Regions from separate parts of the Arthrobacter sp. 10L424 genome, predicted to be linked through region 1. Evidence: riboswitches for the same ligand, from Rfam matches in the RefSeq annotation. Region 1 holds a riboswitch; each other region holds the start of a gene.
The links. Region 1 has a riboswitch for thiamine pyrophosphate ahead of AC1DC5_RS17035 (ECF transporter S component). Riboswitches for the same ligand answer to the same signal wherever they lie in the genome.
Positions count from the first base shown of each region.

Region 2: linked by a shared signal. The riboswitch ahead of thiO (glycine oxidase ThiO) and the one ahead of AC1DC5_RS17035 (ECF transporter S component) in region 1 are both predicted to bind thiamine pyrophosphate.
Region 3: linked by a shared signal. The riboswitch ahead of AC1DC5_RS08825 (bifunctional hydroxymethylpyrimidine kinase/phosphomethylpyrimidine kinase) and the one ahead of AC1DC5_RS17035 (ECF transporter S component) in region 1 are both predicted to bind thiamine pyrophosphate.

Region 1 covers NZ_JBFTJH010000011.1:132,325-141,783, reverse strand. Annotated here, with positions in the region: gene mnhG (monovalent cation/H(+) antiporter subunit G) at 1-138, shown strand, start outside; gene AC1DC5_RS17055 (DUF4235 domain-containing protein) at 194-457, opposite strand; gene AC1DC5_RS17050 (ABC transporter permease) at 577-1,893, opposite strand; gene AC1DC5_RS17045 (ABC transporter ATP-binding protein) at 1,900-2,832, opposite strand; gene AC1DC5_RS17040 (heme-degrading domain-containing protein) at 2,931-3,470, opposite strand; TPP riboswitch at 3,667-3,810, shown strand; gene AC1DC5_RS17035 (ECF transporter S component) at 3,876-4,517, shown strand; gene AC1DC5_RS17030 (ABC transporter ATP-binding protein) at 4,517-6,217, shown strand; gene AC1DC5_RS17025 (energy-coupling factor transporter transmembrane component T family protein) at 6,214-7,017, shown strand; gene AC1DC5_RS17020 (UDP-N-acetylglucosamine 1-carboxyvinyltransferase) at 7,123-8,646, shown strand; gene AC1DC5_RS17015 (glutamate--cysteine ligase) at 8,780-9,459, shown strand, end outside.
Region 2 covers NZ_JBFTJH010000001.1:543,787-553,245, forward strand. Annotated here, with positions in the region: gene AC1DC5_RS02580 (aminopeptidase P family protein) at 1-158, opposite strand, end outside; gene AC1DC5_RS02585 (PHP domain-containing protein) at 262-1,107, shown strand; gene AC1DC5_RS02590 (DNA-methyltransferase) at 1,192-2,064, opposite strand; gene AC1DC5_RS02595 (DEAD/DEAH box helicase) at 2,073-3,896, opposite strand; gene AC1DC5_RS02600 (RNB domain-containing ribonuclease) at 4,208-5,725, opposite strand; gene AC1DC5_RS02605 (ferritin-like fold-containing protein) at 5,767-6,453, shown strand; gene AC1DC5_RS02610 (thiamine phosphate synthase) at 6,477-7,229, opposite strand; TPP riboswitch at 7,256-7,387, shown strand; gene thiO (glycine oxidase ThiO) at 7,381-8,784, shown strand; gene thiS (sulfur carrier protein ThiS) at 8,781-9,017, shown strand; gene AC1DC5_RS02625 (thiazole synthase) at 9,014-9,459, shown strand, end outside.
Region 3 covers NZ_JBFTJH010000003.1:691,340-700,798, reverse strand. Annotated here, with positions in the region: gene AC1DC5_RS08830 (Rne/Rng family ribonuclease) at 1-2,148, shown strand, start outside; TPP riboswitch at 2,253-2,350, shown strand; gene AC1DC5_RS08825 (bifunctional hydroxymethylpyrimidine kinase/phosphomethylpyrimidine kinase) at 2,333-3,997, shown strand; gene rplU (50S ribosomal protein L21) at 4,351-4,659, shown strand; gene rpmA (50S ribosomal protein L27) at 4,721-4,984, shown strand; gene obgE (GTPase ObgE) at 5,102-6,691, shown strand; gene proB (glutamate 5-kinase) at 6,681-7,865, shown strand; gene AC1DC5_RS08800 (glutamate-5-semialdehyde dehydrogenase) at 7,892-9,295, shown strand; gene AC1DC5_RS08795 (hypothetical protein) at 9,376-9,459, shown strand, end outside.

The sequences.
Region 1 (9,459 bases):
GTGGGCCGGGCCGGTTACCGCACCAAACACCTGCACCCGGAGCTTCTCAGCACCGACGAACTGGAGGCTGTGGTGCAGCAGGCGGCGGGTACGGACGGTTTCACCGACGACGGCGACGAGGTCACCGGCCGGCGGTAGCGGCCGGACCCCGCCCCAAGCCAGGCGCCTGAACGAGGCGCCTTAAGCAGGCGCCTTAAACCACGTCTTGAGTCTTGGCGAAGCGCGTGATCGCGCGCTGGGTGCCGCGGTTGGCGAGGACCTGGATGATGGCGCTGACGGACGCTGAGATCAGCGCGAAGGTCAGGGCCGAGCGCAGCGTGGTGGGCACGTCGTCGTCGTTGCCCTTGGGCGGCTTGTTCCCCGTGGATTTTTCCCAGACGCTGTCAACGAGCTTGGTGCCAAGGAAGCCGGCCAACAGGCTGATGCCGGTGCCGAGCAGTTTGATGAAAATGTTCATTCTTCGCAACTCCTTGCGGGAGGAAACAGGGCTGCCCCTAGCCTAGCGTTCCCGGACCGGCGGTCCAGCCAAGGCGCAGCGTGCTGAGAACTACGCCCCTTGCCGTCGTCGGTGTGCTGTCATTTCCGGGCTGGTGCGGTGCGTTTCCGGAAGGTCTCGGCGATGGAGAGTTTGCTCGAGTATTGGATGGACCCGTACCGGAAGAGGTGGACTGCGAGCCGGAGGATGAGGAATCCGGCGATGAACAGTTCGGCGATGATGATCGTGGACTCAAGCGGGCTGAGCGTGCCAAAGCTGTTGCGGAGAAGGGCGGTCACGGGGGCCGAGAGCGGGAAGTACGTGAAGATCTGCACGATGGGGGCGCGCGGGTCGGAGATGATCAGGCTGATCGCGTAGAACGGGACGAAGATCAAGGCCATCAGGGGCCCGAAGATTGTGCCGGCGTCTTTGGCGGTGGGCATGATGGCGCCGATCGCGACCAGGACGCCGGTGAAGACGGTGAATCCGCCCAGGAGCAGCAGCGCCCCGACGATGATGGTTCCGGGCTCAAAACTGATCATCGACAGGTCGAGGTCCGGGATGGCGAGTTTGTCGCGGAAAAAGAGGAACGCCATAACGATCGGGGTCAGGAAGACCAGTATCTGGATGAGACCCACCATGAACAAGGCAATGACTTTGCCGGTGATCAGCGTGGTGGGGTTCAGGGTGGTGAGGATCATCTCGGTGACCCGGTTTTCTTTCTCTTCCAGGGTGCTGTTGAGCATCTGGTTGGAGAGCAGAATTATCGAGACGTAGAAAATCACCAGGAACATCAGCGGCGGGATGGCGGAGCCGAACCCGCCCGTGGTTTGGCCGTCCTTGAACGTTTCGGTCTCGGTCGTCACGTCGCCGCTGGCCGCTGCGGTGAGTTGCGGGGAGCCGATCGCGCCTTGGGCTGAGGCGGTAAGGAGCTGTTTGGCGACGGCGTCGTACTTGCCGTTCTCGAAGATCCCCTTGTCTGTGCCGTAGACCTTCACCGGCTGCGTGGCTGGGTCGGCGGGGTAGGCGAAGTGCGCCTCGGTCAGTCCCTTCTTGACGTCCTGGAGCGCGGTGTCGGGGTCGGTGGTTTTCGTTCCGCCCATGGCCGTGGCGATGTCCGGGGTGATGAGGCCGGAGTCGTCGGTGTAGGTGAAGGTCATGGCGGCGGTTTTCTGGGCGTCTTCGCTGGCTGCGGTGGAGGAGTTGCTCATGTAGATGAGCGCGAAAACGATCGCCATGATGACCGGGATGGACAGGGTCGCGATCCAGAAGCCTCGCTTTTTCATGGTGCGTGTGACTTCGAAGTCCACGACGGTGCGGAGGTTGTGCCGCGCGAAGGGCCGTTTCGGCGGTACCGGCGTGGACGGCGCCGGGGCGGGGGATTCGGGCGGGAGTTGGGTGGATGTTTGTTGTGCCATTGAAATCTAGACCTCCGCCATTTCGTGGTTCTCGCCGTAGACCTTGATGAAGACCTCGTCCAGGGATGTTCTGGCGGTGGTGAAGGACTGTACGGCCACGCCGTGGTCGATGAGTTCGCGCAGGACCGCCGTTTCGTCCGCGCCGGGGCCGGGGGAGAGTTCAGCGGCGCCCCCAGCGTCGGTGACGATGTCGTACAGGGCAGAGGGCGGCAGTGTTCCGACGTAGGTGAGCCGGTAGACGGTCCCGCCAAATTGTTCCTGGACGTCCGCGACGGTGCCGTAGGCGCGTGAGGTGCCGTCCTTGAGCAGGATCACCCGGTCGCAGAGGCGTTCGACTTCCTCCATCTGGTGCGTGACCATGATGACGGTCGCGCCGGCGAGTTTTTGTTCCTCGATGATGTCCATCAGCAGGCGCCGGTTGACCGGGTCGAACCCCTTGGTGGGTTCGTCCAGGATCAGCAGCTCGGGGTCGTTCATGATGGTCACGCCGAGCTGGATTTTTTGCTGTTGTCCGCCGGAGAGCTTGTCCAGGCGCGTGTTCGCCTTGTCGGCGAGACCGACGCGTTCCAGATACTCCCGCGACCAGGTCCTGGCATGGGTTTTGTCCAGGCCCTTGAGCCGGCCAAAGTAGACCATGACGTCCAGGACGGACTCTTTTTTGTAGAGTCCGCGTTCCTCGGGCAGGTATCCCAGCCGGGCACCGTCCTGCGGGGCGAAGGGCTTGCCGCCGATGTGGAGGGTCCCGGCGGTCGGCTGGTAGATGCCCAGCAGCGCCCGGAGGGTGGTCGTTTTCCCTGACCCGTTGCTGCCGAGGAATCCGAAGGTCTCCCCGGCCCGGACATCGAAGGAGAGGTCTTTAATGACCGTCGTGTCCCCGAAGTCCATCCTGAAGTCTTTGATGTGTACAAGCGGCTCCGCGGCCGCGTCCCCCGACGTCATGCCCACCACTCTAACCGGACACTCAGCCGCTGGCGATCAACGGCACACCGCGCGGAACCCGGCAGGAAGCGGCGAACCGTCCGGGCCAGGCGTCCCGGCTATTTCCCGGCGGGGCCGAGGATGTCAGACAGGGCCTCAACCACCAGCTCATGGTCGGCCTTCTGCGGCAACCCCGACACCGTGACGGTGGCAACCATTCCAGTGCCGCGCACGTAGATGGGGAAGGCGCCGCCATGGGCGGCAAACTCCTTCTCATCGAACCAGGCGTTGTCCTCGATCATCCGTCCCGCGGACCGGGCCCGGAGTCCGACCAGCAGCGACGGGACCTCGTACCGCACGGCCGTCCGCTGCTTGGCCCTGATCCAGCGTTCGTTGTCCGGGGTGGCGCCTTCCAGTGCCGCGTGGAATAGCACCTGCTCGCCCTTGGTGATGTCGATGGCGATCGGGTGGGAGCGCTGCCTGCCGAGTTCAACCAGGCGGAGCCCCAGATCCAGGGCGTCGTCTTTGCTGAAAGACGGGAACTGCAGTTCGTCCATTTCCGCCAGGATCCTGCCGATCAGTGCCGCCAGGGATCCGTGCGGCTGCGCTTCGGTCGAGTCCGGATCGTAGCCGGGGGAAGGAACTGGTGGGTTGGTCACGTGATTCAGCTTCCGTTAGTGAGCCGCCGTCGGGTGGCCATCAGGCCGCAGCGGTGTCCGGTGTTCCCATGCCCTGCCGACTCTACCAAGCAGGGGTCCGCAGGTCACCGGCGCCGACGCCGGCGGATTGTGACGGCCGGGCCCGGAAAGCAAGGAACCCCGGGTGTAAACTGGGCCACGCCCACAAGGGCTATTTTCAATACGACAGGGGAGCGCCGCCGTCGGGTATCACCGGAGAAATCCGGGGAAACCACAGGTGGGCGCTGAGAGTGCGGACAGCCGCAGACCCTCGAACCTGATCCGGTTAGTACCGGCGCAAGGGAGTCGAGTTCTCGGAGTGCCCGGGGCGGCGGCGGAAGCCGCGGCCCCGGGGCACTCTCCCCTCCTGTTCCTCAGGAGGACGATATGACTGATACATCTGCTGCATCTGCGAAACAGACGCGCACCCGGCGCAGCTACAACTGGCGCGTGGTGGACATTGTGGTGGCCGCGTTGATCGCGGTGGCCGGCGGCGTGATCTTCTGGGCCTGGTCCCAGGGCGCCAACCTCGTTTCCGTCCCGCTCAATGCGGTTTACCCCCCGCTGACCGGGCTCTACGCCGGCGGCTGGATGATTCCGGCGGTGCTGGGCATGCTCATCATCCGCAAGCCGGGCGCGGCAGTGTTCTGCGAAACCGTGGCCGCTACCGGCGAGCTGATCATGGGCTCGCAGTACGGCGCCTCCGTGCTGTTCTCGGGCTTCCTGCAGGGCCTTGGCGCCGAGCTGGTCTTCGCCGCGTTCATCTACAAGAAGTTCAACCTGCCCGTGTCCCTGCTGGCCGGGGCCGGGGCAGGGCTGTTCTGCGGACTGAACGATTCCTTCCTGCCTTGGGGCTGGAACATTGCCTACGAAGCCGCGGACAAGCTGGCCTACATCGCCTTCACCACCGTCTCCGGCGCCGTGATCGCCGGCGGACTGTCGTGGATCGCCACCCGGGGCCTGGCCCGAACCGGTGTGCTCAGTTCCTTTGCCTCCCGCAAGGCGGCCACGGAGCCTGTCTTTTCCTGATGCCCGCCTCCAACACATCCACCGGCAGCGGCGTCCGGCCGGCGGCTATCACCGCGCGGGGCTGGGGCTGGCGGCACGCCGGCCGGCTCCGGCCCGCCGTCAGCGGCCTGGACCTGGACATCCGGCCCGGGGAGCGCGTGCTGCTGCTGGGGCCTTCGGGCGCCGGCAAGTCCACGCTGCTCCACGCCCTGGCCGGGGTGCTCGGCGACAGCTCCGCCGGTGACGCCGGCCGTGCGACCGGCGGCGCTGACCTTACTGCCAGCGGCGCGGCCGGGGACGCGGACGAGTCCGGCAGCCTGCTGATCGACGGCGCCCCGCCCCGCGCCCGGCGCGGCCGTGCCGGGCTGATGCAGCAGGACCCGGAGACCCAGGTGGTGCTCTCCCGCCTCGGTGACGACGTCGCCTTCGGCGCGGAAAACCTGTCCGTGCCTCCGGCAGAGATCTGGTCACGCGTCGCGGAAGCGCTCGACGACGTCGGGCTGGGCCGGCTGCCGCTGGACCACCCGACGTCGGCCCTTTCCGGCGGCCAGAAGCAGCGGCTGGCGCTCGCCGGCATCCTCGCGATGCGGCCCGGGCTGATCCTGCTCGACGAACCGACCGCCAACCTGGACCCCGCCGGAGTGCTGGAAGTCCGGGACGCCGTCGGCCGCTGCCTGGACAAGACCGGAGCCACCCTGGTGGTGGTGGAGCACCGGGTCTCGGTGTGGAAGGACCTCGTGGACCGGATCGTGGTGCTGCAACCAGGATCGGCCACGGATTCCGCTGTGCTGATCGACGGACCGCCGGACCTGGTCCTGGCGCAGGCACGGGACATGCTCACCGCAGCCGGGGTCTGGGTACCCGGCTACGTGCCGCAGACCCGGGCACGCGGTACATGGGCCGCAGGCACACGTGCCACCGGCCCGGAAGCCGCACAAGGCAATATCGCGGGGCAGCTGCTGCTGGCCGCGGAGGACCTGGCCGTCTCGCGGGAACGGCCGCGGCGGGCGGGGTTCCGCGGAGGATTCCGTCCCATTCCGCCGGAGCCCGTACAGTCCGGGATCACGGCCCAGGTCCGCGCCGGTGAGGCGCTGACCATCACGGGACCCAACGGGTCGGGGAAGTCCACCTTCGCCCTGACCCTCGCCGGCCTGCTGGCGCCGGTCTCCGGCACGGTGTCCGCCGCCCTGGACCTCAGCGCCGGCGCCGGGATCGATCCCTACCGGTGGAAGGCGCAGCAGCTGATCGCCCGGATCGGCACCGTGTTCCAGGAGCCCGAGCACCAGTTCGTCACCGGACGTGTGCTGGACGAGCTGATGTTCGGACCCCGGCACCTGGGCCGCGGCGGGGAACGCGTCGACGAACTGCTGGAGCGGCTGCGGCTGACTGATCTGGTCGACGCCAATCCGTACACACTCTCGGGCGGCGAAAAGCGGCGCCTGTCCGTGGCCACCGTCCTCGCCGCGCACCCGCAGGTGCTGGTCCTGGACGAACCCACCTTCGGCCAGGACGCCAACACCTGGGCCGAACTGGCCTCCTTCCTCTCCGAACTGCTCGACGGCGGCACCGCAGTCGTGTCGGTGACGCACGACGCCGAATTCAGCGAGGTCCTGGGCGGCACCACACTGAGCCTTCGCGCCCCGGAACACCGGGAACCTGGCCGGACGCCGGGAGTTCCGGAACCAGAACGCCGGAACCCAGGGAAGGTCCAGGCACCATGAGGCAGGAACTGAATCTGCGCGGCAACCCTGCGCTGCTAGCGCGCGCCAACCCGCTGGCGAAGTTCGCCGCCGTCATGCTCATCACCCTGGTGCTGGCGCTGTCCATCGACTGGGTGTCCGCGTCGGTGGCGCTCGCCTTCGAACTGGCGCTGCTTCCGCTGGCCGGCCTGACCCTTGGACTGCTCTGGCAGCGCGGCTGGCCCCTGATCCTCGCCGCGGCGCTGGGCGGCTGGAGCACCACGATCCTGGCGCCGGACAGCGGGAACATCCTGCTCGACGCCAGGATCTGGTCGATCAGCGAAGGGTCCCTCGAACTCGGGCTCGGCTTTATGATCCGCGGCCTGGCCATCGCGCTGCCGGCCGTCCTGCTGATGAGCTGCACGGATCCCACGGACCTGGCCGACGCCCTCGCGCAGAAAGCAAAACTGCCGCACCGCTTTGTTCTCGGCACACTCGCCGCGCTGCGCCTTGTGGGACTGATGGCCGAGGAGTGGCAGACCATCGGCATGGCCCGCCGCGCCCGCGGGGTGGGCTCGCACGGGAACCCGCTGCAGCGGCTGCGGGCCATCCTGGGGCAGAGCTTCGGGCTGCTGGTGCAGGCCGTCCGGCGCGCCTCGCGCCTGGCCGTCACCATGGAAGCCCGCGGCTTCGGCAGCGCACAACGGACCTGGGCCCGGACCTCAGTTTTCAGCGGCCTGGACGTTTGGGTGTTCCTGGGCGGCCTGCTGATCGCCGGAGCCGCCGTCGCGTCTGCCGTGGCGGCGGGGACCTGGAACATGGTCTTCCTGGCGCAGCAGTAGCACTGGTTATCGCACAGTACGGGTATCACTGTGAGATTAACGGCATTCCGGCGGGTTTGCCGCGGTTTGCAGTGGTTAATAAATCATGCGTGATATTTTCGGGGAATGACTCAAGAGACTGCTGAACACGTCGGAGCCCTGCTCCGCGACGCCCGCGGCCAGAAGGGCTGGACCCAGGGGCAGCTCGCTGCCGAGCTGGGAACCAGCCAGAGCGCCATCGCCCGGATGGAACAGGGCAAGCAAAACCTGAGCCTGAAAATGATCCAGCGGCTCGAGACCATCTTTGGCCGGAGCATCGTGAAGGTGGGACGGCCCGCCATGACGCACCTCCGGGTCGAGGGCGGCCGCACCCTGTCCGGCTCCGTGGACGTCAACAGCAGCAAGAACGCCGGCGTCGCGCTGCTGTGCGCCAGCCTGATCAACCGCGGCACCACCACGCTGCGGCGGCTCGCGCGGATCGAAGAGGTGAACCGGATCGTCGAGGTGCTGACCAGCATCGGCGTCGAATGCACCTGGCTCAACGCCAACGACCTGCAGATCCGGCGCCCCGCCGTGCTGGACCTCGACTCGATGGACGTGGAGGCCGCCCGCCGGACCCGCAGCGTCATCATGCTGCTGGGCCCGCTCCTTGACGAATCCAGCGAGTACCGGCTGCCCTACGCCGGCGGCTGCGACCTCGGCACCCGCACCGTGCAGCCGCACATGCAGGCGCTGCGCCAGTTTGGCCTCAGCGTCGACGCCAAGTCAGGTTTCTACGCCGTCCAGGCGCCGCCGTCGGACGGGCACGACCGCTCCTTCGTGCTCAGCGAACGCGGCGACACCGTCACCGAAAACGCCATCATGGCCGCCGCCCACCGCAGCGGCACCACCATCATCCGCAACGCCAGCCCCAACTACATGGTGCAGGACCTGTGCTTCTACCTGCAGATGCTCGGCGTGCAGATCGACGGCGTGGGCACCACCACGCTGAAGATCACCGGCCGCCCCGCCGTCGACGTCGACATCGAATACTTCCCCTCCGAGGACCCGATTGAGGCGATGAGCCTCATCACCGCCGGCATCGTCACGGACTCGGAAGTCACCATCCGCCGCGTTCCGATCGAATTCATGGAAATCGAACTCGCAACCCTGGAACAGATGGGCCAGCGGCTCGAAGTGTCCGGCGAGTACCTGGCCCGCAACGGACGGACCCGGCTGGTGGACGTCACCACCAGGCCCTCGGAACTGCGCGCCCCCGAGGACAAGATCCACCCCATGCCGTTCCCCGGGCTGAACATCGACAACCTGCCGTTCTTCGCGGTCATCGCCGCTAACGCCACGGGCCAGACGATGATCCACGACTGGGTCTACGACAACCGCGCGATCTACCTGACCGAACTGAACAAGCTCGGCGCCCAGGTGCAGCTGCTGGACCCGCACCGGATCTACGTCAACGGACCCACCAAATGGCGGGCAGCCGAGGTTGGCTGCCCGCCGGCCCTGCGGCCCGCGGCCTGCCTGCTGCTGGCGATGCTCGCCGCCCGGGGCGTCTCGGAACTGCGCAACATCTACGTGATCGAGCGCGGCTACGAGGACCTGGCCGAGCGCCTCAACACCATCGGCGCGAAGATCGAGTACTTCCAAGACTGAATGCGCTGAACCCGCTGAACAGCTCCAAGCAACGCGGGGCCACATCCCGCCCCTCCGGACGCCCCGCATGGGCCGGATCTGACCCCGCGTTGGACCTTGAGCGTTTTGGGGGTTCCTGACGCACAATAGATTTATGCGCACCTTCGGCGTGGAGGAAGAACTGCTCATAGTGGATCCCGAAACGGGGATGCTGCTTGCCCTCGCCGATGTCATGCTGCCCGTCCTGGTCCCGCCTAAGCAGGACGCCGCCCTGATTCTCCCCGGGCAGCAACCGGTCCACGAGGACGGCGCCGACTTCAGCTACGAACTTAAGCTCGAACAGATTGAAACCCAGACGCGCCCCTGCCTGGACTACCCGGAGCTGCTCCGGCAGCTCAGGCAGGGCCGCGGCCGTGCGGACCGCGCCGCCCGGGCGCACGGCGGCCGCATCGCAGCCCTCGCCACGTCTCCGCAGGGCGCCGCCACCCACCTGACGCCGAAGCAGCGCTACATGACCATGCAGCAGCGCTTCGGGCTCACGGTCCGGAACCAGCTGACCTGCGGCCTTCACGTCCACACCCTCGTGGAGTCCCCGGAGGAAGGCGTGGCGGTGATGGACCGGATCCGGGACAAGCTCGCCGTGCTGATAGCGCTCAGCGCGAACTCCCCCTACTGGAATGGCGCCGAAACCGGATTCGAAAGCTACCGGACCCAGGCGTGGAACCGCTGGCCCGGGTCCGGCCCCACCATGATCTTCGGCAGCCTTCCCGTCTACCGGAGGGTGGTGACCCGGCTCGTGGAAAGCGGCGTCCTGATGGACGAGGGGATGGTCTA
Region 2 (9,459 bases), on a different contig from region 1:
GCGACGGCGTCGCGTTCCGGCAGCTGCTCGCGGGACGGGGCCCAGTTGCTGGCCATAAACGCCTTGAAGGCATCGGAGCTGGGCCGCTGTGAGCGGTTGTTGACGCGCTCGTCGAGGGGCTGGGAAGCGGAGACTTGGGTGTTATCTGCATCGTTCACCGTCCCATAGTCTCACCAGCGGAGCGGCTTAGGCCAACAGGCCGGGGCGTTCATCCGCTGTATCCCTCCAGGGTCTGCCACACCGATCTACTAGGCTGGTGACGTGAGGATCGACCTGCATGCCCACTCGAATGTTTCCGACGGCACCCAAGCGCCCGGCGCGGTGATGGCTTCGGCGGCGGAGGCGGGACTCGACGTCGTCGCCCTGACCGATCATGACACCACCGACGGCTGGGCGGAGGCCACGCTGGCGGCCCGGGAACACGGCGTTGCGCTGGTGCCGGGAATGGAGGTCTCCTGCCGGACGGTGGAGGGCATCAGCGTGCACCTCCTCTGCTACCTGCATGACCCGACGCACCCCGGGCTGCTGGAGGAAATCACCAAAGCCAAGGACGCCCGGTTCACCCGGGCCGAACGGATGGTCAGCCTGCTCGCGGAGGACTACCCGCTGAGCTGGGACGATGTCATCCACCATGTGTCCCCCGGCGCGACGCTTGGCCGGCCGCACATCGCCGACGCGCTCGTCGCCGCTGGTGTGGTCGCTGACCGCACCGAGGCGTTCGAATCCATCCTGACCTCGCGTTCACGCTACTTTGTGCAGCACTACGCGCCTGACCCGGCGTTCGCCGTCGAACTGGTCCGCGCGGCAGGCGGCGTGCCGGTGTTCGCCCATCCCGTGGCGTCCGCCCGCGGGCGGATCGTGGGGGAGCGCACGTACCGGGAGATGATCGACGCCGGGCTGGCCGGGCTGGAAATCTACCACCGGGACAATCCGGAGGAGGGCCGGGCGTTCCTGCGCAAGCTCGCGGACCGGCACGGGCTGCTGGTCACGGGCTCCTCCGACTACCACGGGGCCGGGAAACCGAACCTGCTGGGCGAGAACCTGACTTCGCCCGAGGTATTTGCCCGGATCGAGGAACTGGGAACCGGAACCCCCGTGGTGCGCTGACCCCCGCACCCTCGCCTGTTGAGCTATCAGTTTTGGTCCCTATCGGGCCCGAATAGCCACCACAAGTGATAGCGCAACGGGGGTTTAGTTGCCCGGGAAAGCGGTGAACGCGGCGTGCGGGGCGAGCCGCTTCTCCATGACGTCGATCGCGGGCTGGTTCTGGTCCACGCAGACGAACCTGCGGTCCAGCTTCGCCGCGACGGCGCCCAGCGTCCCGGAACCCGCGAAGAAGTCCAGGCACCAGTCGCCGGGCCGGCTGGACGCTGCCACGACACGACGGATCAGCCCTTCCGGCTTCTGCGTGGGGTAGCCGGTCTTCTCCTTGCCGGTGGGGGAGACGATCGTGTGCCACCAGACGTCCGTGGGCAGCTTGCCGAGCTCGCGCTTGGCCGGAGTGACGAGGCCGGGGGCCATGTACGGCTCCCGGTCCACCTCGGCGCTGTCGAAGTGGTATTTCGTGGGGTTCTTGACGTACACGAGGATGTTGTCGTGCTTGGTGGGCCAGCGGTATTTGGCGCGGGCACCGTAGTCGTAGGCCCAGATGATCTCGTTCAGGAAGCACTCGCGGCCGAAAATGGCGTCGAGCATGACCTTGGCGTAGTGCACCTCCCGATAGTCCAGGTGCAGGTACAGGGTGCCGTCGTCGGCGAGCAGCCGCCAAGCCTCGACGAGCCGCGGCTCGAGGAAGGTCCAGTAGTCGCTGAACGCGTCGTCGTACTTGTGCAGCGCGCCCTTGATGGTGTCGTAGGACCGGCCCTTGAACCCGACCCGGTCGCCCTCGCCGCCGGCGTTGAGCACCATCTTTGTTTCCTGGCGCTTCTGGACCCGGCCGGTGTTGAAGGGCGGGTCCACGTAAATCAGTGTGAAGGCGCCGTCCGGCAGCGTCGGGAGGTACTCCGCGTTGTCCGCGTGTACCACCAGGTTGCTGCCGTCCGGCGCCCAGACGGTGTCAGCCACGTTGGGGTTTAGGCCTCGGTGCTGCTGGCCGGAGCCCCGGCCTGTGCCTCGCCTGCGACCACTTCGCCGTTGCGGCGGCGGGTGCGGGTGCGGCGGCGGGCGCGGGTGGCGCGGTCAACCTCGGTCGGCGCGCTGGCCGTTGCCTTGGCCGGGGCGTCGGCGGCGGGGCCGGTGCTGGCTTCGGCCTCGGCGGGACGACGACGGCGGTCTCCTGACCGTGTGCTGTCCTGTCCGCCGGCGGCGCCACCGCTGCGGCGTCCGTCGCGGCCGCCGGAGCGTCCGCCGCTACGGGTGCTGTCGGCATCGCCGGAGCGTCCGCCGCTACGGGTGCTGTCGGCATCGCCGGAGCGTCCGCCGCTGCGGCTTCCGTCGCGCCCGCCCGTGCTGCTGCCGGCACCACCGCTGCGGCTTCCGCCGCTGCGGGTACTGTCGCGTCCGCCAGTGTTCTTCTTGCCGGTCTCGCCCAGGTCCTCCAGAACCTCGGCGTCGACGCCTGCCAGCACCCGCTTGTCGCGGGGCAGACGGCCCTTGGTGCCCTCGGGGATGTCGAGTTCCTCGAACAGGTGCGGCGAGGAGGAGTAGGTTTCCACCGGCTCCGGGACGCTGAGTCCCAGGGCCTTGTTGATCAGGCCCCAGCGGGGCATGTCGTCCCAGTCGACGAAGGTCACGGCAGTGCCCTTGTTGCCGGCGCGGCCGGTGCGGCCCACGCGGTGCAGGTAGATCTTTTCGTCTTCGACGCACTGGTAGTTGATGACGTGCGTGACGTCGTCGACGTCGATGCCGCGGGCGGCGACGTCGGTGGCGACGAGAACGTCAACCTTGTTGTTGCGGAAGGCGCGGAGGGCCTGCTCACGGGCGCCCTGGCCGAGGTCGCCGTGGATGGCGGCGGCGGCGAAGCCGCGGTCCACGAGTTCCTCGGCAACCTTTGCGGCGGTGCGCTTGGTCTTGGTGAAGATAATGGTGCGGCCGCGGCCGCGGGCCTGCAGGATGCGGGCAACAACCTCGATCTTGTCCATGCTGTGGGCACGGTAGATCAGCTGGCGGATGTCGCGCTTGGTCAGGCCCTCGTCGTCCGGGTCGGCGGCGCGGATGTGGGTCGGCTGCGTCATGTAGCGGCGGGCCATGGCGATGACCGGGCCGGGCATGGTGGCGGAGAACAGCAGCGTCTGGCGGACGGGCGGTGTGCCGGCGATGAGGGTCTCGACGTCGGGCAGGAAGCCGAGGTCCAGCATTTCGTCGGCCTCGTCGAGGATGACCATCTTGACGTTCTTCAGGACGAGGTGCTTCTGCTTGTACAGGTCGATGAGGCGGCCGGGAGTACCGACGACCACCTCGACGCCCTTCTGCAGCGCCTCGACCTGCGGCTCGTAGGCGCGGCCGCCGTAGATCGTGGTGATCCGGGCGTTGCGCTTGCGGGCGGCGTTCTGCAGGTCGCTGGCAACCTGGACCGCCAGTTCACGGGTCGGGACGATCACGAGGGCCTGCGGGGCGCCGGGGGCGGGGAGTTTGTCGAACCCGGCGTCGTCCGGTCCGATGACGCGCTGCAGCGCCGGGATGCCGAAGCCGAGGGTCTTACCGGTTCCGGTCTTGGCCTGGCCGATGATGTCGTGGCCGCTCAGGGCGACCGGCAGGGTCATGGCCTGGATCGGGAAGGGGTGGGTAATGCCGGCGTCGGCAAGGGACTCCACGATATCGGCGCGGACGTTGTAGTCAGCGAAGGTCTTCTCGGCAATCTCGTGCGGCTTTTCGTCCGAGATGATGGTCTCTTCCGGCTCGATCGTTTCCGTTCCGGAGTCGTCGGTCAGAAGCTGGTGCGTGTGCAATTCACTCACAGGGGAGTTTCCTTATTCATTTGGGCTGCGCTGCTTGCTCAACGGGGCCGGCCGGGTGGCCGTTCCGGAGCACGCTCAGGCGCGCAAGCAAATCCAGTGGAAGCCGATCGCGGGCTATCTAAATGCTGGCACTGGGGACCAGCGGGTCAATCTCAAGATCGCGTAGGGGCGGGCTTGTTGAATTCGAAAATCAAGGAAATCAACGACCGGGCATCCATATCTACCCTTCCAGTCTAGCTGTACACGGCCCGGATCCTTGACGGACCGAAATGTGTCACTAATGATGCGCGCGCAGACACCACGCCGACCGCTCAGCCCACCAGCTCCAGCCGGACCTCGCGGGCGGCAATGTCGGCGGAAACAATCCGCACCCGGACGTGGGTGCCGGGTTCCAGTTCGCCGGGGCAGCGGGCCGTGACCGCAGGCTCCGCGATCTGCACGATCCCGGAGGGACCGTTTCCGTTGCCGCCCCCGTTGCCGTTCTTTCCGTTGCCGTTCCCGTTCCTGCTTTTTCCGTTCGCGCCTTTCCCGTTACCGGAGGGTTTGGAACCAGAGATCACGACGGCGTCGAACTCCTGGCCGACGTGGTTGACCAGCAGTGCCGCCTCGACGGTGTCGAGGGCGAGCCGCTCCAGCCGGGCGGCCAGCTGGTCCGAGGCGGCCATGATCGCGGGCAGCGACGGCAGGGCTTCGCGGGCCCAGGCCGGGACCTCCGCGCCGTTGCTGAGTGCCTCGCAGATCACCAGGACAAAACGGTCGATCAGCCGGCGCAGCGGAGCAGTGGAGTGGGCGTAGGCGGCCCCGATCGCGGCCTGGATGGCGGCGTCTGGAACCGTTCCGTCGAACGGGGTGTACCCGGCGCCGCGGAACAGCATGCCGGCCGAGTGCACGATCGCCAGCTGCTGCGGGTCCGTCGGATCAAGGGTGCGCAGGTATTCGCCGTAGCTCATTTCGCCGTCCCAGGGCTTGCCCAGGGCGCGGGTCTGGCGGTGGAAGTGCGCCAGCGATGCGGCATCCGGGGCCGGCATGGTGCGCAGGATGCCGACTTTGCCCTGCAGCATGATCCCAGCGGCCGCCATCCCCGTCATCAGGGAAATCTGGGCGTTCCAGTCCTCTACGGGCAGCGGCGGGGCAGCGACAATCCGGTAGCCGCCGTCGGGCAGCTGCTCGATTTCCTGTTCCGGCATGTTGAGGCTGGCGCCTCCACGGAGCCGTTCCAGCTCCACCCGCTTCATTCCGACTTCCTTGAGCAGCTGCAGGACGGGCACGGCGGTGCCGGCGTCGAGCTCGGCCTGCACGCCCGGGTAACTGAGCTTGGCGCGGCTGCGGACCGCGGCCCGGCGGACCCGCACCGTGGACACCTCGGCGGCGGCGTCCAGCTCGAATTCCCACACAAACGCGGCGCACAGCTGGCCGGCCAGCAGGCTTCCGGCCTCCTCGCTGATGACCTCCGGGTGCAGCGGAATCCGGCCATCCGGGGTGTAAAAGGTCTGGCCGCGGCGGCGGGTCTCGGCGTCGAGGGCACCTCCGGGGGCAACAAAGGAGGGGACGTCGGCGATCGCGTAGAACACCGTGTAGCCCTCGCCGGAGCGGTCGATGAAGAGGGCCTGGTCCAGGTCGGTGGACGACGCCGGATCGATGGTCACGAACTCGATGTGCGTGAAATCCAGGTCCGGCAGCTCGTGGCGGGCGACTGCCTCCTTGGCCTCCCGGAGCGCGTCCTCGGGGAAGGGGCCGGGCAGTTCAAGCGTTGCCCGCAGCGCGCTGAGCGCCTCGGCCAGTTGATTCTGTTGCCGGTGGACGCTCGGGGTCAGGCGGTGATGGGACACGAAAATCAGATTAGCTTCATTTGCGCCATTAGTCTTGGATCATGAGCACATCCCCGGCTGATCCCGCCCGATACCACAGCTTTCTGAGGGATCTGCTCGGTGTGATGGCCTACGGCGAGCTCTCCGCCTTCGAACGGCTCTCCTCCGACGCGCGGTATTCACCGTCCCTGCACGACCGCGCGGTGCTGGGCAGGATCGCCGTGATCGAGTTCCAGCACTACGAACTCGTGAGCGCCAAGCTCGATGCCATGGGCCTGGACCCGGAGGCGGCCATGCTGCCGTTCCAGCCATCCGTGGACCACTTCCACGAACGAACCCGCCCGGCGGACTGGTACGAATCCCTCATGAAGGCGTACGTGATCGACACCGTCTCCGCCGATTTCTACCGGGCCATTTCACGCTACGTCGACGCCGGGACCCGGGACCTGGTGGAGCAGATCCAGGCCGATGAAGAGGCCACGGCGGTGCTGCGGGAACGGCTCAAGTCCGCCCTGGCCGATGACCCGCGGCTGGCGTCACGGCTGGCGCTGTGGGCCAGGCGCCTCCTCGGGGAAGCCCTGACCCAGGCCCAGCGGGTGAGCTTCGAGCACGCGTTCGTCGGCGGCCTGGCCGGCGCGAATGAGGACGGGTCCACGGACGACGGGTCCAGGGAACTTGTCCGCGGGCTCATGGCGGAACTGGCAGCCAACCACTCGCGCCGGATGACGGCGCTCGGTCTGGCCGGTTGAGTCTGGCCGGCTGAGCGCCGCGCTCAGTTGCCGGCGGCGTCGAGTGCGGCCAGCAGGGCCCGGGCGGCGCCGGCGGGATCGTCGGCTTCGGTGATGGCCCGGACCACCACGATCCTGCGGGCGCCGGCTGCCACCACCTCTTCCACGTTTCCGAGGTCGATGCCGCCGATCGCAAACCACGGCACACCATCTGCCACCTGGCCCTCGGCAGTCTTCCCCTCGGCAGTCTTCCCCTCGGTTGTCTTCCCCTCGGTTATCTTCCCCGCCGGGGCTCCGGCCCGGCGGCCCGCCTCCGCCGCATAGCGCACCAGATCAAGTCCGACGGCGGCGCGCCCCGGTTTCGTGGGAGTGGCCCACACCGGTCCGACGCAGAAGTAGTCCAGGCCATCGCTGCCGGCTGAGGACGCAAGGGCCGCGTCCACCTGCTCCGGGCTGTGGGTGGACAGTCCGATCACGGTGTCCTTGCCCAGGAACGTCCTGGCGGCGCCGGTGGGGATGTCCTTCTGCCCGATATGGAATACCGGAGCCCCGGCGAGCGAGGCGAGGTCCGCCCGGTCGTTGACAGCCCAGAGGCGGTTATGGCGGCGGGCTGCCTGGTGCAGGACCTCCAGCAGTTCCAGTTCCTCGGCCGCCTCCAGCGACTTGTCGCGCAGCTGGATGATATCGACGCCGCCGGCAAAAGCCTCGTCCACGAAGTCAGCAAAGTCGCCGCGGCCCTGCCGGGCATCGGTGCAGAGGTATAGGCGGGCGGTGGTGTGGACGGCATCCTGGCTCATGCCCCCAGCCTAGTTCCTCTAAACTGGGCCAATACCGCGGGAGCCCGCCGCCGTCGACGCCACCAGCGTCCGGCGCCGGCAGGCTGAGAGGGCGTCAGAGCCGACCGCTTGACCTGATCCGGTTAGTACCGGCGTAGGGAAGGAATCCTTCATGGACACCACATCCGCCCGCGGCACGGCCGCGGGCAATGACGCCGCGGCGCCTGCGGCCGCTGCCGATGACACCGAAGCCGGGAAATGTTACGACGTCGCCGTGATCGGCGGCGGCGTTGTGGGCCACGGAATCGCGTGGGCGGCGAGGCGCTCCGGCCGAACGGTCGCCCTCATCGACGACGCCCCGGGCAGCGGCGCCAGCTGGGCCGCCGCCGGCATGCTCGCCCCCGTCAGTGAACTGCACTACCAGGAAGAATCCCTCCTGGAGCTCATGCTCGAGTCCTCACGCCTCTGGCCGGCATTTGCCGCCGCGCTGGAGGACGGGGGAGACGGGCCGGATACCTGCGCCGCCGCCGGTGCCGCCAGCACGGGGTACCTCACGACGCCGACCCTCGCCGTGGGCGCCGACGCCGCCGACCGCCGGGCGCTCGCGGACCTGCGCACCGTCCAGCAGGCGTCCGGCCTTGCCGTCGAGCCGCTGAGTGTCCGGGAGGCGCGCATGCGCGAACCCCTGCTGAGCCCCGGCATCTCCTGCGCCTTCGGCATTCCCGCCGACCACCAGGTGGACCCCCGCCGGCTGCTCGCCCGGATCGCGGAACTCCTGGCCGCGGACAGCCACTGCGACACGATCGGGCGTCGCGCTGCCGGGCTGTCCTGGCAGGACGGGCGCGTGGCCGGGGCGGACCTCGCCGGCGGCGGCACGGTCCTGGCCCGGGAAACCATCGTCGCCAACGGCCTCGGCGCCGCCGCGCTCCGGGGCCTGCCCGCCGGACTCCGGCTGCCGCTGCGGCCGGTCCACGGCGATATTCTCCGGCTCCGGGTCCCGCAGAAGCTGCGGCCGCTCCTGACATCCACCGTGCGGGGACTGGTCCGCGGGGTGCCCGTCTACATCGTTCCCCGGCAGGACGGCACAGTGGTGATCGGTGCCACGCAGCGGGAGGATGCCCTCGGCGAAAACGGCCAGGCACCGGATGGCGCCACCCCCGGCTCCGCCGGCTCCGCAGTGTCCGCCGGCGGCGTCTACCAGCTGCTGCGCGACGCCCAGCACCTGGTCCCCGCCGTCGCCGAACTCGAACTGCTCGAGGCCACCGCCAGGGCCCGGCCCGGGACCCCGGACAACGCGCCCCTGCTGGGCCGCGTGGCGGAACCGGGCGGCCAGGGGGACATTGCGGGGCTGATTATCGCCACCGGCTTCTTCCGGCACGGAATCCTCCTCACGCCGGCCGCCGCGGAGATCTGCCGGCAGCTGCTCGACGGCGTCGAGGACCCCCGCTGGGCCTGTTTCCGGCCGGACAGGTTCGCCGCCGGTACCGGGCCCGCTGGCCAGGCCTCCACCCGACAGCAGAACATGACCACGCGGACCACCAATCCCAACCCTGAGCACAGCAAGGAATCGGTATGAACATCACATTGAACGGAACCGGGCACACGCTTCCTGACGGCGCCTCGGTGGGCGCCCTCGTCAGCGCGGTCACCGGCCGGCCGCTGGCCCCGAACGGCCAGTCTGCGGACGGCGGGAAACTCGGGGTCGCCGTCGCCCGTAACGCCGAGGTGGTTCCCCGCAGCCAGTGGCACGGCACCGCGCTCGCCGACGGCGACGACGTCGAGCTGGTCACGGCGGTGCAGGGAGGATGAGCAGCGCGGAAAACACCACACTGGCAGCGGCACCGAAGGCGTCAACGGCTGGCGGGGATCCGTTTGAGGTGGATGGCGTGCAGCTCGGGTCGCGGCTGATCATGGGCACCGGCGGGGCGCCGAGCCTGGACGGTCTTGGGGCTGCGTTGCTGGCGTCAGGCACCGAGCTCACCACCGTCGCCATGCGCCGCTACTCGCCGGCGGAGACGGGTTCGCTGTTCCAGCTGCTGCTGGACCACAACATCCGGGTGCTGCCCAACACCGCCGGCTGCTTCACCGCCAGGGACGCCGTGCTGACCGCCGAACTGGCCCGCGAAGCCCTCGAAACGGACTGGGTGAAGCTGGAAGTCATCGCGGACGAGCGCACCCTGCTGCCGGACGCCGTCGAACTCGTCGAGGCCACCGAGCAGCTCGTGGGCCGGGGGTTCAAAGTCTTCGCCTA
Region 3 (9,459 bases), on a different contig from region 1:
GACACCGGACGCCGCCGCACCGTCATCACCGAGGCCGAGTTCCTGGCCCGGCGCGAATCCGTGGACCGCCAGATGATCGTCCGCCAGCGCGACGACAGAATCCAGATCGGCGTCCTCGAGGACGGCGTCCTGGCCGAGCACTTCGTGTCCAAGACCCAGCAGGATTCCCTGATCGGCAACGTCTACCTGGGCAAGGTCCAGAACGTGCTGCCGTCGATGGAAGCCGCCTTCGTCGACATCGGACGCGGCCGCAATGCCGTGCTCTACGCCGGTGAAGTCAACTGGGAGTCCGTCAACCTCGAGGGCAAGCAACGCCGTATCGAGAACGCTCTCAAGTCCGGCGACTCCGTGCTGGTCCAGGTCACCAAGGACCCGGTGGGCCACAAGGGCGCCCGCCTCACGAGCCAGATCTCGCTGCCCGGCCGCTACCTCGTGTACGTGCCCGGCGGTTCCATGACCGGCATCTCCCGCAAGCTGCCCGACGTCGAACGCAACCGCCTCAAGCGGATCCTCAAGGACCGCCTGCCGGAAGATGCGGGCGTCATCGTCCGCACCGCCGCCGAAGGTGCGTCCGAGGAAGAGCTCACGCACGACATCAACCGCCTCCGCGCCCAGTGGGAAGGCATCGAGGGCCAGTCGACCTCGACCAAGATCCTCGCCCCCGAACTGCTCTACGGCGAACCTGACCTGACCATCAAGGTGGTCCGTGACGTCTTCAACGAGGACTTCTCCAAGCTGATCGTCTCCGGTGAAGAAGCCTGGGACACCATCGAGGCCTACGTCACCTACGTGGCGCCGGACCTCGTGGGCCGGCTGGAGAAGTGGACCAAGGACACGGACATCTTCTCGGCCTGGCGCATCGACGAGCAGATCCACAAGGCTCTGGACCGCAAGGTCTTCCTGCCCTCCGGCGGTTCCCTCGTGATCGACCGCACCGAAGCCATGACCGTGGTGGACGTCAACACGGGCAAGTTCACCGGCAGCGGCGGCAACCTCGAGGAAACCGTCACCAAGAACAACCTCGAAGCAGCCGAGGAAGTAGTCCGGCAGCTCCGGCTCCGCGACATCGGCGGCATCATCGTCATCGACTTCATCGACATGGTGCTCGAATCCAACCGCGACCTCGTCCTGCGCCGCATGGTCGAGTGCCTGGGCCGGGATCGGACAAAGCACCAGGTGGCCGAGGTGACCTCGCTGGGCCTCGTCCAGATGACGCGCAAGCGGATGGGCACCGGGCTGCTCGAAGTCTTCGGCGAACAGTGCGAAGCCTGCGCCGGCCGCGGCATCGTCACGCACGACGAGCCGGTCGAGCACCGCCGCGCCAACGTGGTCGCCGCCGAGCACCACGTCCCGCGGACGGAGCAGCAGCCGGCAGCACGGACCGAACGCAAGAGCCGCCGGCGCGGCCGTGGCGGCCAGGGGACGGACGTCCAGTCCGCCCCGGCAGCCGTGCATGCCGAGCCCACCGACGCCGAGCGTCACGCCAAGGCCGAGGCAACCCGCGCCGCGCTGGCCAACATTGCAGCAGCGGCGCACGCCGCCCACCTGCATGACGGCGAGGCAACCGCCGACGCCGGGACCCGCGAGGCAGCGGTGGAGGCAGCCGTCGAGGCGGCTGTCGAGCTGGCCGCGACGGAGGAAGCGGCCGGACGTCCGGGCGCCGTGCTGACGTTCGGCGGCGAGCAGGTCGCCCTGCCGTTCGTGGAGCACGCAGAGGATTCCAGTGCGCCTGCGCTGACCCTGGACCTGCTGACCGAGGCTTTCGCCAATCTGGGCGAAACCGAAGGAGCCACGGCTCCTGCGGCAAAGGAACCGGCAGCGAAGTCCCCGGCGGCCCGGACGGCAGCGGCCGCTCCGGCCCGCGCCGGCGGAACCGGCCCGGGACGCGCCCAGGCGCCGGGTTCGCAGACTGAGGCGGAAGCCGAAGCCGGCACCTCGCGTGCCCGCCGCGGCCGCCGCAACCGGAGCGCCAGCCGCGCCCAGGGTGCAGCGAATGAGACCTCGGTCGAGCAGCGTCAGGAATCCCGGCAGTCCGCCGCCGTTTCGGTGCACGAGGCCAAGGTCCCGGCAGCAACGTCACCGGCGGCAAAGCCGGCCGCCAGCGAGCCGATCATCCTCGGCGTCGGCGTTCCGGCCTCGGAGCTCTGACTCCGGAACAGTTCAGCAAGGCCGCGGGCGCGGTCCGGACGGCGTAGCAATACGCGCAGTCCGGGCCGTGCCCGCGTCTTCGTTAAGGGATGCGGCTAGGCTGGAGCCCTGACACGGGGTGCCGCGCATCGAGCCGGCTGAGATCCAGACCCGTTGAACCTGTCCGGCTAGCACCGGCGAAGGGATGTCTCTCTTGACCACCGCCTCATCGTTTCTTCCGCCTGTCCCTGCCCCTTCGGCGCCCAGGATCCCGCGGGTGCTGGCGATCGCCGGCTCCGACCCCTCCGGCGGCGCCGGGATCCAGGCCGACCTCAAGAGCATCGCCGCGCACGGCGGCTACGGCATGGCAGCCATCACCGCCCTGACCGCCCAGAACACCCGCGGCGTCAGCGCCGTCCACGTCCCGCCAGCGGCCTTCCTGACCGCCCAGCTGGAGGCCATCAGCCAGGACATCACCATCGACGCCGTCAAGATCGGCATGCTGGGGGACGCCTCCGTGATCGACGCCGTCCGCAGCTGGCTGGAGAAGTCCCGCCCCGCCGTCGTGGTCCTGGACCCGGTCATGGTGGCGACGAGCGGCGACCGGCTGCTGCAGGAGTCCGCCGAGGCAGCCCTGCACGCGCTGTTGCCGTACGCGGACCTGATCACACCCAACCTCGCCGAGCTCGCCGTCCTGCTCCGGGAGGAGGCCGCCAAGGACTGGGCCGGGGCGCTGGAACAGGGCAAACGGCTCGCCGCCCAGACCGGCACCACGGTGCTGGTGAAGGGCGGCCACCTCGGCGGCAGCGGTTCCCGGACCGGCGCCGGCCATGACGACGGCGGCAACGGGTGCCCCGACGCGCTGGTCAACACCGGCGGGCTCCTGGCCCAGGACGTCGTGGTGGTGCCGGGGGAGCGCGTGCATACGCGCAACAGTCACGGCACGGGGTGTTCGTTGTCCTCGGCCATCGCCACAGTGCAGGCTAGAAACACAGTGCAGGCGAGAAATGCAGGGCAGGCAGGAAGTATTGGGCAGGGAACGGGGGACTGGGAGGCCGCGCTCCGCGAGGTCAAGCCGTGGCTGCAGGAGGCACTGCGCGCCTCGTCGGCGCTCGACGTCGGTACCGGCAACGGCCCGGTCCACCACTTCCACCACGTCCAGCAGCACACCCAGGACCACAGCGCCGCCCGGAATGGAACCGCCGCCCGGGAACCCGCCGAAGGCGAGTTCGCCGTCGCGCTCCGGGAAGCGGCCACCGCCGACCTGGAGGCGATCTACGGCCTTGACTTCGTCCGGGCCCTCGCCGACGGATCGCTCCCGGAGAAGGAGTTCGCCTATTACCTCGCCCAGGACGCGCTGTATCTCAACGGCTATTCCCGCGTGCTGGCCCGTGCCGCCGCGATCGCACCCACTGAGGCCGAGCAGCTGTTCTGGGCCCGCTCAGCGCAGAACTGCCTCGAGGTCGAGTCGGAGCTGCACCGGACCTGGCTCAGTACCCGCACAGCTGAGGTGACGCTCGGCCCGGTCACCAAGTCCTACGTCGACCATCTGCTGGCCGCCTCGGTCTCCGGCAGTTACGGGGTGCTGGTGGCTGCCGTGCTCCCGTGCTTCTGGCTCTACGCCGAGGTGGGGGAGACCCTGTACCGGCAGTTCCTGACCGCGGGCGCCCCGGAGTCCCATCCCTACGCCGTCTGGTTGCGCACGTACGCCGACGAGGAGTTCGTCGCCGCCACCCGGCAGGCCGTTGCCTACACCGACGCCGCGGCACGGGCGGCCTCAACGGGCGAACGGGACGCCATGACGCTGGCCTTCCGGCAGTCCGCCCGCTACGAGGTCGACTTCTTCGACGCGCCGCGGCTGCACGCCTGACAGCGGGTGCCCGTGTGGGCCTGTACGATGGGTGGGCACGGTTCCGGAAGTCGTTGCGGCAGGCTCTGTCCATACAGAGTGGCGCCTATCACGTACCTCCCTTCGGAACCAGCCTCATTTGCGGCCGAAGGCAAAATTAGCGTAGTCTAGATCTTCGGTGCTTACGCCAACACTTGGGTTATGACCTTGAGGACGCTCCATCCGATTTCGGATGCGTTTGTCCACGGGATAGCTCATGGATTCCCTTGGGAACTCCACCGGCGTAGAGGCACAGCGTGAGCCGGACCAGATTCGTTGGACCCAGGTTCCGCACGCAAATCTAGTAATAAACGTCGAGAGAAGTGAGTTCCCCAGTGGTGTACGCGATTGTCCGCGCAGGCGGCCGCCAAGAGAAGGTTTCCGTTGGAGACTTCGTTACCCTGAACCGCGTCCCCGGTGGAGCCGGCAGCACCTTTGAGTTGCCCGCACTGCTCCTGGTAGACGGTGACAAGGTCACGTCTGCAGCTTCGGACCTGGCCAAGGTAAAGGTTACGGCTGAGATCCTTGAGGACCTTCGCGGTCCCAAGATCGTCATCCAGAAGTTCAAGAACAAGACCGGTTACAAGAAGCGCCAGGGTCACCGTCAGGAATTGACCAAGGTCAAGATCACCGGTATCAAGTAACTAATCGTTACTGTTCAGGTTTTCAGCAGATTCCCCAGAATTTTAAGGCAGGCATTTCCAAATGGCACATAAAAAAGGCGCGAGCTCCACTCGCAACGGTCGTGACTCGAACGCCCAGTACCTCGGCGTCAAGCGCTTCGGCGGCCAGGTAGTTTCCGCAGGCGAGATCATCGTCCGCCAGCGTGGCACCCACTTCCACCCGGGCGCCGGCGTTGGCCGCGGCGGCGACGACACCCTGTTCGCTCTGACCCCCGGCGCTGTCGAGTTCGGCACCCGCCGCGGTCGTCGCGTTGTGAACATTGTGGCTGCTGCAGCTGCAGAGTAACAACAAGTCTTGAATCGGTGGAGCGGGCCATTAGGTCCGCTCCACCGGTGTTTTAACCGCATTACAATCATCCTGGGCGTCCTTGGCGCCTGAGGGAACAGCACTGAGGAGATCCACGTGGCCAGCTTTGTAGACCGGGTAGTACTGCACGTATCCGGCGGTACCGGCGGCCACGGTTGTGTCTCCGTCCACCGCGAGAAGTTCAAGCCGCTCGGCGGTCCCGACGGCGGCAACGGCGGCAACGGCGGCGACGTCATCCTGCGCGTCGACCCCCAGACCACCACCCTGCTGGACTACCACCACGCCCCGCACCGCCACGCGACCAACGGCGGCCCCGGCATGGGTGACTGGCGCGCCGGCAAACACGGCGAAACCCTGATCCTCCCGGTCCCGATCGGCACCGTGGTCAAGTCCAAGTCCGGCGACGTCCTCGCAGACCTCGTGACCGAAGGCGCAGAATACATTGCGGCCGCCGGCGGCATCGGCGGCCTCGGCAACGCCTCGCTCTCCTCGCAGAAGCGCCGCGCTCCCGGCTTTGCGCTGCTCGGCATCGAAGGCGAATCCAGCGACGTCGTCCTGGAACTGAAGTCCATCGCCGACATCGCCCTGGTGGGGTTCCCGTCCGCCGGCAAGTCCAGCCTGATTGCGGCGATGTCCGCCGCGCGGCCCAAGATCGCGGACTACCCGTTCACCACCCTGATCCCGAACCTCGGCGTGGTCCAGGCCGGCGACGTGCGCTTCACCATCGCCGACGTCCCCGGCCTCATCGAAGGCGCCAGCGAAGGCAAGGGCCTCGGCCACCACTTCCTGCGCCACGTCGAGCGTTGCGCCGCCCTGGTGCATGTCCTTGATTGCGGCACGCTCGAATCGGACCGCGACCCGCTCTCGGACCTGGCCATCATCGAGGCCGAACTCGAGAAGTATGCCGTGGACATGAGCTACAGCGGAGCCGACGGCGAAGTGGTTCCGCTGAACCACCGCCCCCGCCTGGTCGCCCTGAACAAGGTGGACCTGCCCGACGGCAAGGACATGGCCGAGTTCGTCCGCCCGGAACTCGAAGCCCGCGGCTACAAGGTCTTCGAGATCTCGGCCACCAGCCACGAAGGCCTGCGCCAGCTCGGCTTTGCCATGGGCGAAATCGTCCAGGCCGCCCGCGACACCCTCGCCGCCGCGCCGCCCAAGGTGCAGGCCCCGGTCCTGAAGCCGCGCGCCGTCAACGAATCCGGCTTCAAGATCCGCCGCGAAGAGAAGAACCTCGAGCCGCTGTTCCGCGTCCTGGGCGACAAGCCCGTGCGCTGGGTCAAGCAGACCGACTTCACCAACGAGGAAGCCATCGGCTACCTCGCCGACCGCCTCGCCAAGCTGGGCGTCGAAAACGAACTCTTCAAGCAGGGTGCCAAGCCGGGCGACATGGTGGTCATCGGCGAGGACGACGGCGTCGTCTTCGACTGGGAGCCCACCATGATGGCCGGCGCCGAACTGCTGGCCGCACCGCGCGGCACCGACGTGCGCTTCGCCGACATTGGCGACCGCCCCACCCGCGGGCAGAAGCGCGAGGATCAGATCGAACGCCGCGAGGCCAAGGCTGCCGCCCGCGCCGAGCTCGAAGCCGAACGCAAGGCCGGCATCTGGACCGAATCCGTCAGCGGACGCCGTGCCGCCAAGCCGCTCAAGGAGAGTGGACTGGGCGAAACAGATGACGAGTAAAGCCGTCACTGAGCGCGGTGCGGCGGTCACCCCCGACCGCCGCCCGGCAGCGGACACCCCCGTCCCCGACCGGTCCGTGCTGTCCGGCGCGCGCCGGATCGTGGTGAAGGTCGGGTCGTCCTCGCTGACCTCCATCAAGGGCGGCATCTCCGAAGAGGCCTTGACCGAACTCGCCGACGCCCTCGCGCACCAGCGCAACGCCGGCACGGAGATCATCCTGGTGTCCTCCGGCGCGATCGCCGCGGGGCTCGCCCCCCTCGGGCTTGCGAAGCGTCCCCGTGACCTCGCCACCCAGCAGGCCGCCGCGAGCGTGGGCCAGGGCCTCCTGATGGCGCGCTACACGCACGCCTTCGGGGCCCACGGCGTCACCGTCAGCCAGGTCCTCCTCACCGCCGAGGACTTCATGCGCCGCAGCCAGCACACCAACGCCCTGCGCGCCCTCGACCGGCTGCTCAACCTCGGCGTCGTGCCCGTCGTGAACGAAAACGACACCGTCGCCACGCACGAGATCCGCTTCGGCGACAACGACCGGCTCGCGGCCCTCGTGGCCCACCTGGTCCGCGCCGACGCGCTGGTGCTGCTCTCCGACGTCGACTCCCTCTACGACGGACCTCCCGCGCACGGCGCAAAGCGGATCTCCCATGTGACCGGCCCGCAGGACCTCGACGGCGTGACCATCGGACGCACCGGCAAGGCAGGAACAGGCACCGGGGGAATGGTCACCAAGGTCGAGGCGGCCACCATCGCGGCAGGCTCTGGCATCCCTGCGCTGGTCACCTCCACCGGGAACGCTGCCGCCGCGCTGGCGGGCAAGGACGTGGGGACCTGGTTCTCCGTCAACGGCTCCCGCAAGCCGGTCCGCCTGCTCTGGCTGGCGCACCTCGCCTCCGTGGAGGGCACGCTGGTGCTCGACGACGGCGCCGTTAAGGCCGTGCGTGACCGCCGCACCTCGCTCCTGCCGGCCGGCATCTCTGCCGTGCACGGGGACTTCGAAGCCGGCGACGCCGTCGAGATGGTCGCACCCGACGGCACGGTCATCGCCCGCGGACTGGTCAACTACGCCGCGGCCGAACTCCCGCAGATGCTGGGCCGCTCCACCAAGGAACTCGGCGAGGCGCTCGGCCGCGGATATGACCGGGTTGTTGTTCATGTTGACGATCTGGTGCTGGTCTAAGCCTCCTGTCCGCCTAAACTGGAAGCATGACTGAGGCCCTGACCCCCCGCTCCGCCGTGCTCGCCGAAAAGCTGTTCGCCGAAGGTCTGCTTCCCGCGGACGGACCGGCTGAGGGCAGCGTCGTGGCCGGTCCGGAGGCGTCTCCGGACACCGCAAGCACCAGCGAAGCGACCGACGTTGAGGCTGCCGTCCACGCCATCGCCGACCGCTCGCGCCACGCCGCGCGCAGGATGGCCCGCGCCAACCGGGCCTGGAAGGACCGCGGGCTGCGTGCCATCGCAGCCGCGCTGCTGGAGCGCAAGGCCGGGATCCTCGCCGCCAACGCCAAGGACGTCGCCGCCGGAAAGGCCAACGGCACGTCCGCGGCCCTGCTGGACCGGCTCACCCTCACGGGCACCCGCATCGACGGCCTCGCGGCAGCCCTGGAAAACCTCGCCAACCTGCCGGACCCGGTCGGCAACGTGGTCCGCGGCCAGACCCTGCCCAACGGGCTCCGGCTCCGCCAGATCAACGTGCCCATGGGCGTTGTCGCCGCCATCTACGAGGCGCGCCCCAACGTCACCGTGGACATCGCCGGACTGGGCCTGAAGAGCGGCAACGCCGTCATCCTGCGCGGCGGAACCGCCGCTGCCGCCACGAACGCCGCCCTCGTCACCGTGCTCCGCGACGCCCTCGATTCGGTGGGCCTCCCCGCCGACGCCGTGCAGAGCGTGGACCAGTACGGCCGCGACGGCGCCAACGCCCTGATGCGTGCCCGCGGACGGGTCGACGTCCTGATTCCCCGCGGCGGCCGGGAACTGATCCAGTCCGTCGTGAACAACGCCAGGGTTCCCGTGATCGAGACCGGGGAAGGCAACGTGCACATCTTCCTGGACGCCTCCGCGGACGAGGAAATGGCCGTGGAGATCCTGCTGAACGCCAAGACCCAGCGGCCCAGTGTCTGCAATACTGTGGAAACCCTGCTGGTCCACTCGAAGTCGACAGTGCTGCCCGCCGTCGCCGCTGCTTTGCGCGCCGCCGGTGTCACGCTGCACACCGACGACAGGGTCCGGGCCGCTCTGCCGGGGTCGGTGGATTCGGTCCCCGCCACCGATGAGGACTGGGCCACCGAATACATGGACCTGGACCTCGCCGTGGCCATGGTGGACAGCCTGGACGACGCCGTCAAGCACATCCGCAGGTGGTCCACCGGCCACACCGAAGCCATCCTGACCAATGACCTCGGCAATGCCGAGCGCTTCATCGCGGAGGTCGATTCGGCCGCCGTGATCGTAAACGCTTCCACCCGCTTCACCGACGGCGGGGAGCTGGGCCTGGGCGCCGAAGTGGGCATTTCCACCCAGAAGCTGCACGCCCGCGGCCCGATGGGTCTGACGGAACTGACCACCACGAAGTGGATCGTCCAGGGCGAGGGCCAGATCAGGGCCTAGCAACGCTGTAATATGGAACAGAAGTCCGGAACGGTGGGGTCACCCGCCGTCGTCAATTCTTGAACTTACTAGGGGAGAACATGCTGTCGCAGCAGATCGCCACCATCGTCGCAGCCGCCGGCGGATCAGGCCACGAGGAACTCGCGCCGCTTATTGCACCGCCG